3 regions of the Paracerasibacillus soli genome follow, and region 2 is predicted to be linked to each of the others. Evidence: riboswitches for the same ligand, from Rfam matches in the RefSeq annotation. Region 2 holds a riboswitch; each other region holds the start of a gene.
What was found. Region 2 has a riboswitch for thiamine pyrophosphate ahead of tenA (thiaminase II). Riboswitches for the same ligand answer to the same signal wherever they lie in the genome.
Positions count from the first base shown of each region.

Region 1: linked by a shared signal. The riboswitch ahead of thiW (energy coupling factor transporter S component ThiW) and the one ahead of tenA (thiaminase II) in region 2 are both predicted to bind thiamine pyrophosphate.
Region 3: linked by a shared signal. The riboswitch ahead of ACFFIS_RS16770 (YkoF family thiamine/hydroxymethylpyrimidine-binding protein) and the one ahead of tenA (thiaminase II) in region 2 are both predicted to bind thiamine pyrophosphate.

Region 1 covers NZ_JBHLWL010000061.1:89,374-92,658, forward strand. The annotation lists gene ACFFIS_RS14965 (ABC transporter ATP-binding protein) at 1-701, shown strand, start outside; TPP riboswitch at 793-896, shown strand; partial or broken gene ACFFIS_RS14970 (lipoyl synthase) at 971-1,101, shown strand; TPP riboswitch at 1,148-1,261, shown strand; gene thiW (energy coupling factor transporter S component ThiW) at 1,371-1,865, shown strand; gene thiD (bifunctional hydroxymethylpyrimidine kinase/phosphomethylpyrimidine kinase) at 1,931-2,755, shown strand; gene thiM (hydroxyethylthiazole kinase) at 2,752-3,285, shown strand, end outside.
Region 2 covers NZ_JBHLWL010000067.1:49,045-52,329, reverse strand. The annotation lists gene ACFFIS_RS17120 (hypothetical protein) at 1-108, shown strand, start outside; gene ACFFIS_RS17115 (hypothetical protein) at 331-486, shown strand; gene tenA (thiaminase II) at 710-1,387, opposite strand; TPP riboswitch at 1,480-1,582, opposite strand; gene ACFFIS_RS17105 (ABC-2 transporter permease) at 2,106-2,762, opposite strand; gene ACFFIS_RS17100 (ABC-2 transporter permease) at 2,782-3,285, opposite strand, start outside.
Region 3 covers NZ_JBHLWL010000065.1:122,713-125,997, forward strand. The annotation lists gene ACFFIS_RS16760 (ABC transporter ATP-binding protein) at 1-1,005, opposite strand, end outside; gene ACFFIS_RS16765 (ECF transporter S component) at 1,002-1,580, opposite strand; gene ACFFIS_RS16770 (YkoF family thiamine/hydroxymethylpyrimidine-binding protein) at 1,573-2,181, opposite strand; TPP riboswitch at 2,310-2,414, opposite strand; gene ACFFIS_RS16775 (DUF1646 family protein) at 2,487-3,285, opposite strand, start outside.

The sequences.
Region 1 (3,285 bases), on a different contig from region 2:
TTTCATACAATGAGGAAAAGAGCATTTTACAAGATATATCTTTTCAGGCTAATCCTGGTGATGTGATTGCATTTGCTGGCCCGAGTGGTGGTGGTAAAACAACGATGTTTGCGTTACTAGAAAGATTTTATGAGCCCGATAATGGTGAAATCAAGCTAGGTGATACACCTATTCAATCATTTTCTTTACAAAGTTGGCGCAAACAAATTGGCTATGTTTCCCAGGATAGCCCGATGATGGCAGGTACTATTCGGGAAAATTTATGTTATGGATTAGAGGATCAAAATATTTCAGATGAAAGACTTTGGGAAGTTACGAAGATGGCGTATGCGGATCAATTTATCATTGGATTCCCACAAAAATTAGATACGGAAATCGGCGAGCGTGGCATTAAACTATCGGGTGGACAACGTCAACGCATAGCCATCGCACGTGCATTTCTCCGCAACCCTAAAATCTTATTAATGGATGAGGCAACTGCCAGCCTAGATAGTCAATCAGAAGGAATCGTACAAGAAGCACTTTCCCGACTGATGGAAGGTAGAACAACTTTTATGATTGCCCACAGACTTTCAACTATTGTACATGCAGATCATATTATTTTTATAGATAAAGGTAAAATTACTGGGATGGGTACACATGATAAGCTGTTGAAAACACATGCATTGTATCGTGAATTTGCTAAACAACAGTTAACTTAGCATGTGATATGAGCGTAAAGCCAGTAACGAGTCCCATTTACTTTACAGTTTAGAAAATTACCGATATGATAGTATTGTTAGAAAAATTGGATATTCGCACTAGGGGAGCTTCAATAGCTGAGAAGGACAGATTTGTCCTGACTCTTTGCACCCGATCCGGATAATACCGGCGTGGGGAAGTGCAGTTTACATACATGACCTTTATATGTCATGCAAAAGGACTGCATCCCCCATGGATGCGGTCCTTTTTAGATTTTCATGCATGCTGAAGCAAAAGACAGTGGGCAACCTTTATGATTTTGGGTCGCACTAGTACTGTACAAGTAGTTGCCGCTTTTGCACAGTCAAAACAGGTCTAAGCCTGCCAAATGAACTTGATTGGGGTGAACCGGAACAAATATACTACGGCTATGAAAAACAAAAAAAGCAGATAGATTATTAGTTTTAATCACTACTAGGGGTGCCCAAAACTTTTGGGCTGAGAGGAAAGCGAAAAGCATTCCAACTCTTTTGAACCTGATCTGGATGATACCAGCGGAGGGAAGTAGGACCGACAAAACTTGTCATCTTCTATTTCACTCATCGGAAATCAGGTTCATGCATGCTGAACTTGATTTTTTCTGTTTTAGATGTCCATCGTTCCACCAATATTAAGGAGGTTTGCATGAAATGAATAAAACAAGATTGCTTATCACAATGGCTGTATTCGTAGCCATTGGTGTTGTAGGTGCACAATTTCTTTGGTTTCCAGCTGGTATTGCCAAGGCTTATCCCGTCCAACATGCAGTGAATGTCGTTTCAGCAGTAACACTCGGGCCAGGACCGGCTATTATAATTGCATTCATGATTGGTCTCGTAAGAAATCTACTTGGTCTTGGGACATTACTAGCATTTCCAGGAGGGATATTTGGAGCAATGATTGCTGGAGTTTTTTATCAAAAATTTAAGAGTAGGCGGTTAGCTGCTATCGGGGAAATACTAGGAACTGGGATTATCGCTTCCCTTTTCTGCGTTCCATTTGCCAATTGGGTCATGGGGAGTGCTCACGGTATCTTTTTCTTTCTACCATCCTTTTTGGTTAGTAGTATCTCGGGTGCATTGATTGGTGTTTTAGTTCTTAGAAGAATGGAAGTAAGGAAGTTTATCCAATATCGAAGCTATTAAAGATCTGTATTTCTATACGTTTGCAAGACTAGAATACGAGAAAATAATATTCGAGGTGTTTATTGATGAAACATATTCCATGTGCTTTAACGATTGCTGGTTCTGATCCAAGTGGTGGGGCAGGTATACAGGCTGATTTAAAAACCTTTCAAGAATTACAATCATACGGGATGTCTGTCATTACCTCTTTAACTGCGCAAAATACAACAGGTGTTCAGGGTGTTTACCACATTCCCACTGATATGATTGAACAACAGCTCACATCTATTATGAATGACATGCCAATCCATGCCTTTAAAACAGGCATGATTGCAAATGTTGACATGATGAAAGTCATAGAAAAAAGGGTTCCTGAGATTAATGCACCTTACATCATGGATCCTGTCATGGTTGCGACAAGTGGTGATCCACTTATTTCAACGCAAGCACAGCAATATTTATGTAACCATCTATTACCATTGGCGACTGTTGTCACACCAAATATTCCAGAAGCTGAAACAATCATTGGCGAAAAAATTAATACGGAAGACGACATGAAAGAAGCAGCGATACAAATTGTGAAACATTACGGTGCACAAGCCGCTCTCATAAAAGGTGGACATATAAAAGGTGATGCTGTTGATTTTCTGTATGATGGGAACAACATGTTTACTTTTTCCGCACAGCGAATTGAAACTAAAAATTCACATGGTACTGGCTGTACACTATCAGCTGCCATAACGGCATTTTTAGCACAAGGTGCATCTTTCTATGATGCTGTAAAAAGATCGAAAACTTATATTACATTGGCTATCAAACATTCACTTCCACTTGGCAACGGAAGCGGCCCAACGAATCACTGGGCACCACGAATAAACGAAACAACAAAATTGGAGGAGATCAAATCATGAATCAAGCAATCATCCATCAAGTTCGTGAAAAGAACCCACTCATTCATCATTTAACGAATGAAGTTACGATGAATTTTGTCGCTGATGGACTACTTTCTTTTGGTGGTAGTCCAGTTATGGCAAAAGCACTGGAAGAAGTAGATGAAATGACATCCCACTCTAATGGCGTATTCATTAACATCGGAACTCCTACAGAAAAAGACCTTCCAGCTATGATAGCAGCCGGGAAAACTGCTAATAAATATGGTATTCCTGTTGTTATTGATCCAGTTGGTATAGCAGCTACATCTTATCGAGCAAATTATATTCATCAAGTTTTATCTAAAGTAAAGCCAACTGTTATTAAAGGAAATGCGGGAGAAATCGCTTATCTAGCCGATACACCTTGGGAAGTAAAAGGTGTCGATTCATTAGGGGATGAAAGCGCGATAGATATTGCACGTAAAGTAGCAAACAAATATGAAACAGCTGTTGTCGTTACCGGAAAAACGGATATCATCTGCACCAAAAATAAAGTCTCTGAAAATATA
Region 2 (3,285 bases):
ATTATGGGGGCAGGCCTCGGTGGCTGGGGAATAGCTTTCCTATTTGCATCTGCAATTGGATTTATTATTACTTCCATTGTCGATTCATTCCAAGGTGCAACTGCTTAAATAATGAAGTAAATATGAATGGAAAAAGAGTGCATGTAATATTAAAGTGTGCTCTTTTTTTAATGGGGAAATTCGGGCTTTTTAGGATCAATTTGATATTCTGTATAAAAAGTGAATTTGCGTCCACACCATATTATGAGATACTTTACGCTATCATCTATTGGTAAAATAATAATTTTCGTTATAAAAGGACATAGTAAACATGCAAAGGAGGCTATTACGATGTCTGAGGAAAATAAAAATCGTCGAAGAGATAAAGGAAAACAGAAAAATATCGCGAATAAGTATGACACGAGCCCAAAACATGATGTGGAGATCTCAGAGGAAAGTGAATTTCTTAACCTAGATGGTAAGAAAAACAAGCGTAAGCGTAAATAACTACATGTTAGGTTATAATCAAAACGCAGAACAAATAGAAATAAGCTGGCCTATCACCAGCTTATTTTTTTAGACATACTCCCGTCTGATTAAGTGCTAAAATATCGCTTCTGTAGAATTTTTCGCTTTTTGCGAGTGTGGCTTCTATAGCCTACCAACCTCAACACATAACATACACCGCAGTTACTTAAAGTACTAACTATTAGATTCCCTGATCTTATATTCAAGTATATTTTTTATTGGATAACCATGTTTCCTTTGTGTAAGACATTTCCCAGAAATGGAGTTCGTATTCTTTTGCAATAACAAATTGTTCTTTTACTTTTTCTTTCTCCTTTTCATTCATGTCTGCAACAAGTGTATTTAACATGTCAATCATTTCGCTTGTTGCATCTTGAAACCAGTCGCTTGCATACATTTTAATCCAATTACGATAAATATCCGGTTCAGGTGTAGCGTTTTCATTTTTCTTACCTATGTCAGCATATAGCCAATAACAAGGTAGCATTGCCGCGACAGTATGAGCTAAGTTCCCGGACATTGTCGCACGGTATAAATGAGATGTATATGCGTAAGCTGTCGGAGCAGGTTTAAAGTTTCCCACCTCGTCTTGCGTGATATTTAAAATTGCTGCGTGTTCATTGTGAACCGTTAATTCAGCTTCAGCAGTAGAGCTTGCTTTTTTCGCCAAAATTGCTGTTAGTTTAAAGTCATCTGCTTGTGAAGCCGCAATCGCATGAATTTTACCGTAATGTTTTAAGTAATAAATGTCTTGTAAAATATAATACTTAAAAGTATCTAGCGGTAAATCTCCTCTTACAATCCCTTGAACAAATGGATGATTCAAACTTTGTTCCCAGCTATCTTTTGTAGCCATCTTCAATTGATCAGTAAACTGCATAAAAAAATCCTCCTCTAATCTTTTTTTCTAAAGACTAGTAGAAGGAAGCATTACAAAATAAAGCAAGGTGCACAAATAGGGCGCAAAGCTATTTTAAGAAAAATCTACTTCCCTCCGCTGGTCCTAACCAGATCAGGTTCTAAGGGTGCTAAATTTACATTTATCTCAGCCAATATGGCGCCCCTAGTAGAAAAATTATTATATTCGATTCAACTCCTATGCTAGCAAAGAATCATAATAAGTCAAGTTTTCACTTTGATAATATTGAAGATTAAGAGTTTTTACGTGGTAACCAAAGAGATCGGATTTGAAAAGTGAATGGAAATCTAATGGAAAGCACTATGTATCAAATTTACAATTTGAAATTGGAAAGGGGCCTCTAATAAAGGGGCCCCTACTGTTTCAATGTAACATACAAGTATATTTTTATACTTCCCATAGACACGATGGGAAGCGTTTTATATTTTTCTTTATACGTTTTATAAAGAACTTTCATCGGACCTTCATAAAAAAGGTCAACGTTAACCGCGGTAAAAGTTCCACTCTCGTTTTCTAACTTAAGCAACGTTAGCCCTACCTACTCTAACGTCCCTGCGACCCCTTAGTCGCGCCAGAGTGAATAAGCATCCTCAAAAACAAATGCAGAATGCCAGCTACTCACATGTTACAGCAACCTTACTATAATCTCATATAAACATTTATTTGTCAACATATTTCCTTAGCGAATATCTTTTCGTGTAAAAAGCCAATTTGAAAGGTAAATGGAAGCAATGAGCAAAATTATATTTACACTTGATAAAATAAGGATGGGATGTGTTGGAATGTAGTGTAAGATTATAATGGATGGTTCTAAGTTATTTAATTGTATAAAACCATCAATAGGTTGTGCATAGGTAGACATTTCCAAGAAAGCATAAAATCCTATAAAGAATAAAACAATGACGACTACCGTCGAGAATAGAAAAGAACGAATCGCAAAGTAGATCGGTATGATGATAGCTGCAATACTCACACTCATACTAAGTAATATACATACATCTTTCCAACCATATACGTAAATAGCTTGATAATCAAAGAAATAAAATAAATGTCCAAGTCCAGTTTGAAATATAATGAGAGACAATGAAATTAGAAAAAAAGAGACATATCTACTTGCTACAATTGCTAATTTAGACTGTGGCAAACTTACAAAGAAGGATTCAGTATGTTTTTTACGATCATAATAAAATAACGTGATGATAAAGCTGCTGATTGCGAAAATTAATATGAAAGACGGGGTACTTGTTAAAAAGTAAGTTATCCCTACAAGGAAAAAAACTAATAGATATTGTAGGGGCGAGTTTAACATGACATCCGCTTTTATAGATTGAAGCATATTGGCCATCCTTTCCAAATTAGATAATATCTCGTTTTGTAAAAAATCGAAAAGATATAATATAAGATAGATAGAGACATGCGATTGAAATAACAAAACCAAATCCAATGGTTATATTCGGATTTTCCACGAAAAACATAACTTTCGCAATGAACCAATCAGGTATATTTGCTAGTACCCCTAATGCCCGTGAATTGATGAAGATGATAAAAGCTAATGTACTTAAAAATACGACTATACCTTGTATGATTAAACTTTTGTAGGCAGATTGAAAATAGTAATAAAAAGGTAAAGAAATCGCAAGTAATATGAACGTGATATGAAGTGTGAGAATCCCTTGCGAAATAGTTAATGGCTGAAATGAAGCTGGATTCCCAACAATAATATTTGGATAATGTTTGATAATGGAACTAGATGCAGCAAAGTACATCATATTACAGACTGCAGTAAGTGTAATAAAAATGTATCTAGCAACAACAGCTTGCGATGTCGATACCGGCATACTTATTATTGCCCTTGTTAC
Region 3 (3,285 bases), on a different contig from region 2:
ACCAACAATCGCAACAAACTCATCTTTGTATAGTGTAAAAGAAATACGCGACAATATGCGTTGCCTATTTACTGTCCATGAGACATTTTCCAGTTTGATGAATGGAACAGTAACATTTTGTTGCATCGAAGTGGGTTTCTTCCATTCTATTTTCCCAAAACAATTTACTTGTGTTGCAAATTCAGCAAGTGTTAATGGAACAGTAGCAGGTACATGCTCCATATGATGAAGTACATATTGTGCAACTTTTGGTAGCCAAATACCTTCCTCTATTAATTTTGGATATTCGTGGGCAATCGCATCACGTAATGATCCATCAAAAAAGATATTCCCTTTTTGATTTAATAAAATACAACGTTCAGCTACATCTGTCCAACCATCTAATTGATGTTCGATTATAATGAGTGAACAATTTACTTTTTCTTTTAATTTCTTTATTGTTTTCATCACTTCTTTGGCCGAAACTGGATCCAAATTCGCCGTCGGTTCGTCTAAAATTAGTAGTTTTGGTTCAAGTGCCAAAATGCATGCAAGTGCAAGCTTTTGTTTTTGCCCTCCTGATAGTCGCGCAATGGTAGCAGTTTTATATTTCGATAAACCTACAAGCGCTAATACTTCATCAATCTTTGCTGACATTTTTTCATATGGCGTACACATATTTTCCAAGCCAAATGCAATTTCATCCTCTACAGTTAACATACAGAATTGTGTTTCAGGGTCTTGGAAAACAACACCGACAAACTGACTTAGTTCACCTGGTTGATAATCGTTTGTTCTTTTTCCTGCAATGACAATATCCCCAGTCATTTCTCCATCTAACTCTCGCGGATATAGGCCATTTAAACAAAATGTTAACGTACTTTTACCACTGCCACTTGGGCCAAGAAGGAGAAGACTTTCCCCTTCTTGCATGGCAAAACTAATATTGGATAATGTTTCTATTTCATTTGTATGATCAAAGCGTAATGAGAGATTCTCAACATAAACGAATGGCTTATTTTTCATGCTACACGACCCTTTCGCTTTTCTTTCCCTATGGCGAAGTTAGCTAATACACCTGTTCTAGCTAATCCATCACTTAACGCTTTCCCTAAAAGTCCAGCAATAAGCGCACCACTAATGACCCGAGTAACGAACATTGCGATGACATAATGAGTTGAAAGTGCACTATATCCACTCATGAAATAACCATATGTGAAACTTGTTACGGATGATCCAACTCCAGCAGCCATTAGTACCCATGTCGCATAATTTTTCCATCTTGTAGCTGCAAAAACTGCTTCTGCTCCAATTCCTTGTACCATACCTGTAATGATCAACATCGGCCCTGTTGCATTTCCGATAAGCACTTCCACCATCGCTGCAATTGTTTCTGATAAAAATGCTGCCCCTGGTTTACGAATGATATAGGCCGCAATAATTGAAACGATAAACCAAATTCCAAAAATGAAATCATATCCAATTGGTCCCATCAAACCAACTAGTAATTTTCCTAAAGGTAAAAACGCCAGATATACAACACCAAAGACAACTGACAGCGCAGCCATCACAACAATTTCTTTAAAGCGCCAATTACGCATGTATATCAACATCCTGATGTGAAGGACTGTTAGCAGAAATGGTTACCGTCATCACTGTATGTGTTGAACCCGCATTTTTTGTCGCGTTAAAGACCTTTTCTAAACCACTGAAAACATTCTGTGCGTCACCTGTTAATCTTGTCGCATAATGGGCTGGGGAAACAGAAACAAAGTCTTTCATTGCTTCAATTTGTTCATAAATAACATCCATATACTGACCACCACCAAGTGGATAAAGTGAAAACTTTGCGGCAATATATTGCTTAATAGACCCTGTGTTCTGCACATTTACCGGATTGTCATCTTCAATTAAATAGACATCTCCAGCTGAATCCCCCGGACAACCAACAGAATATGTAGCTTGAAATGCGACATGTTCCCCCGTTTGTGCAGCTTGTAAAAATACTGCCCTTGTTACATCAAATACATGGACAGCTTTTCCTCTCACAGTCGTTGTCACATCGTCCGTTTTTACCCAAACCTTTGAAGTGTCTACTTTCTCCAACGTCTCTAAAATGATATCCACAAAACGGTCACACATTGGGTACAGTGAAAAACTTGCTCCCACTATCTGCGTATTACCACAAACTTGATTTGCCATCTCCATATCCTCCCTTGTTTTCAAACTGCATATTTCAGGATAATTTGGATGCAAAAAGACTGCATCCCAGGGGAATGCAGTCTTCAATATTCATGAATACCATACACATTAAAAAATTGAGTATGCCGAACACACCGACTACACTTCCCCACGCTAGTATTATCTAGATCGGGTGCAAAGGGTCAGAACAATAAGTTCCTCTCAGCCGATAAACAGCTCCCCTAGTGCTTTTCATTTCTATGCAGCTTTCTACTCTCATCATAGCATGACAATTTTATTTGTAAAGTAAAGCATTTCAACTGTTTTTAAAAAATTAACAACACAACAAAATATATTGCCATAACAACTAGTCCAATTGGTAAGCCGTAACGTGCCCACTCTTTACTCGTAATATTTAACTTTCCCGCAGAAATGATATTTGGAATATTACCAGGTATGAGCATTCCACCACTAATTAGTAGCCCAAGTAAGATTGCCTTTATCGTCCCAGCAGTCATCTCCGGACTAATTTCTGCTGAAGCTAATGTTGCATTATCAAGTATCGCCGATAGCATATTCACCCAATACAAAATAAACGGATTTAGACCAATTAAAAATCGATTAATTAACGGTTCAAAACCAGCTCCTAGTAACGTGAGACCCATCACAAATAAATAGATTTTCACACTACGTATCAAAATTTCCCCATACGTTTCTGTCTGCTTATCTCCAGCTAAGGAATTTTTAGCTTGAACCGGCTTAATCCAAAGCGCTGTTAAAATTCCCAAACCAATAATTCCTACTATGACATAAGGACCAATTAAATCCATTAAATAGAAAAAGTGCTCATTTAATTTACTTGTTGTAATCGTGGAAAGTGGTTCTCCAATTGGCGTTAAGGCAGCCCCCAAACCTATTGAAAAACAAGCTAACACGACAAGTCTTATTTCTGACTGACGGTCTAACTTTAGAACACTTACAATTAATACGAGTACAAGTGCTGCAATAATCGCTGTTATAACGCTTGACAAAAGTCCTAAGACAACAACAATTAATGCAACAAAAAGTGGAAACGGCGTTTTATCACTTGCAAGTTGAATCCCTTTTTCTAAAGGAGATTGGAAC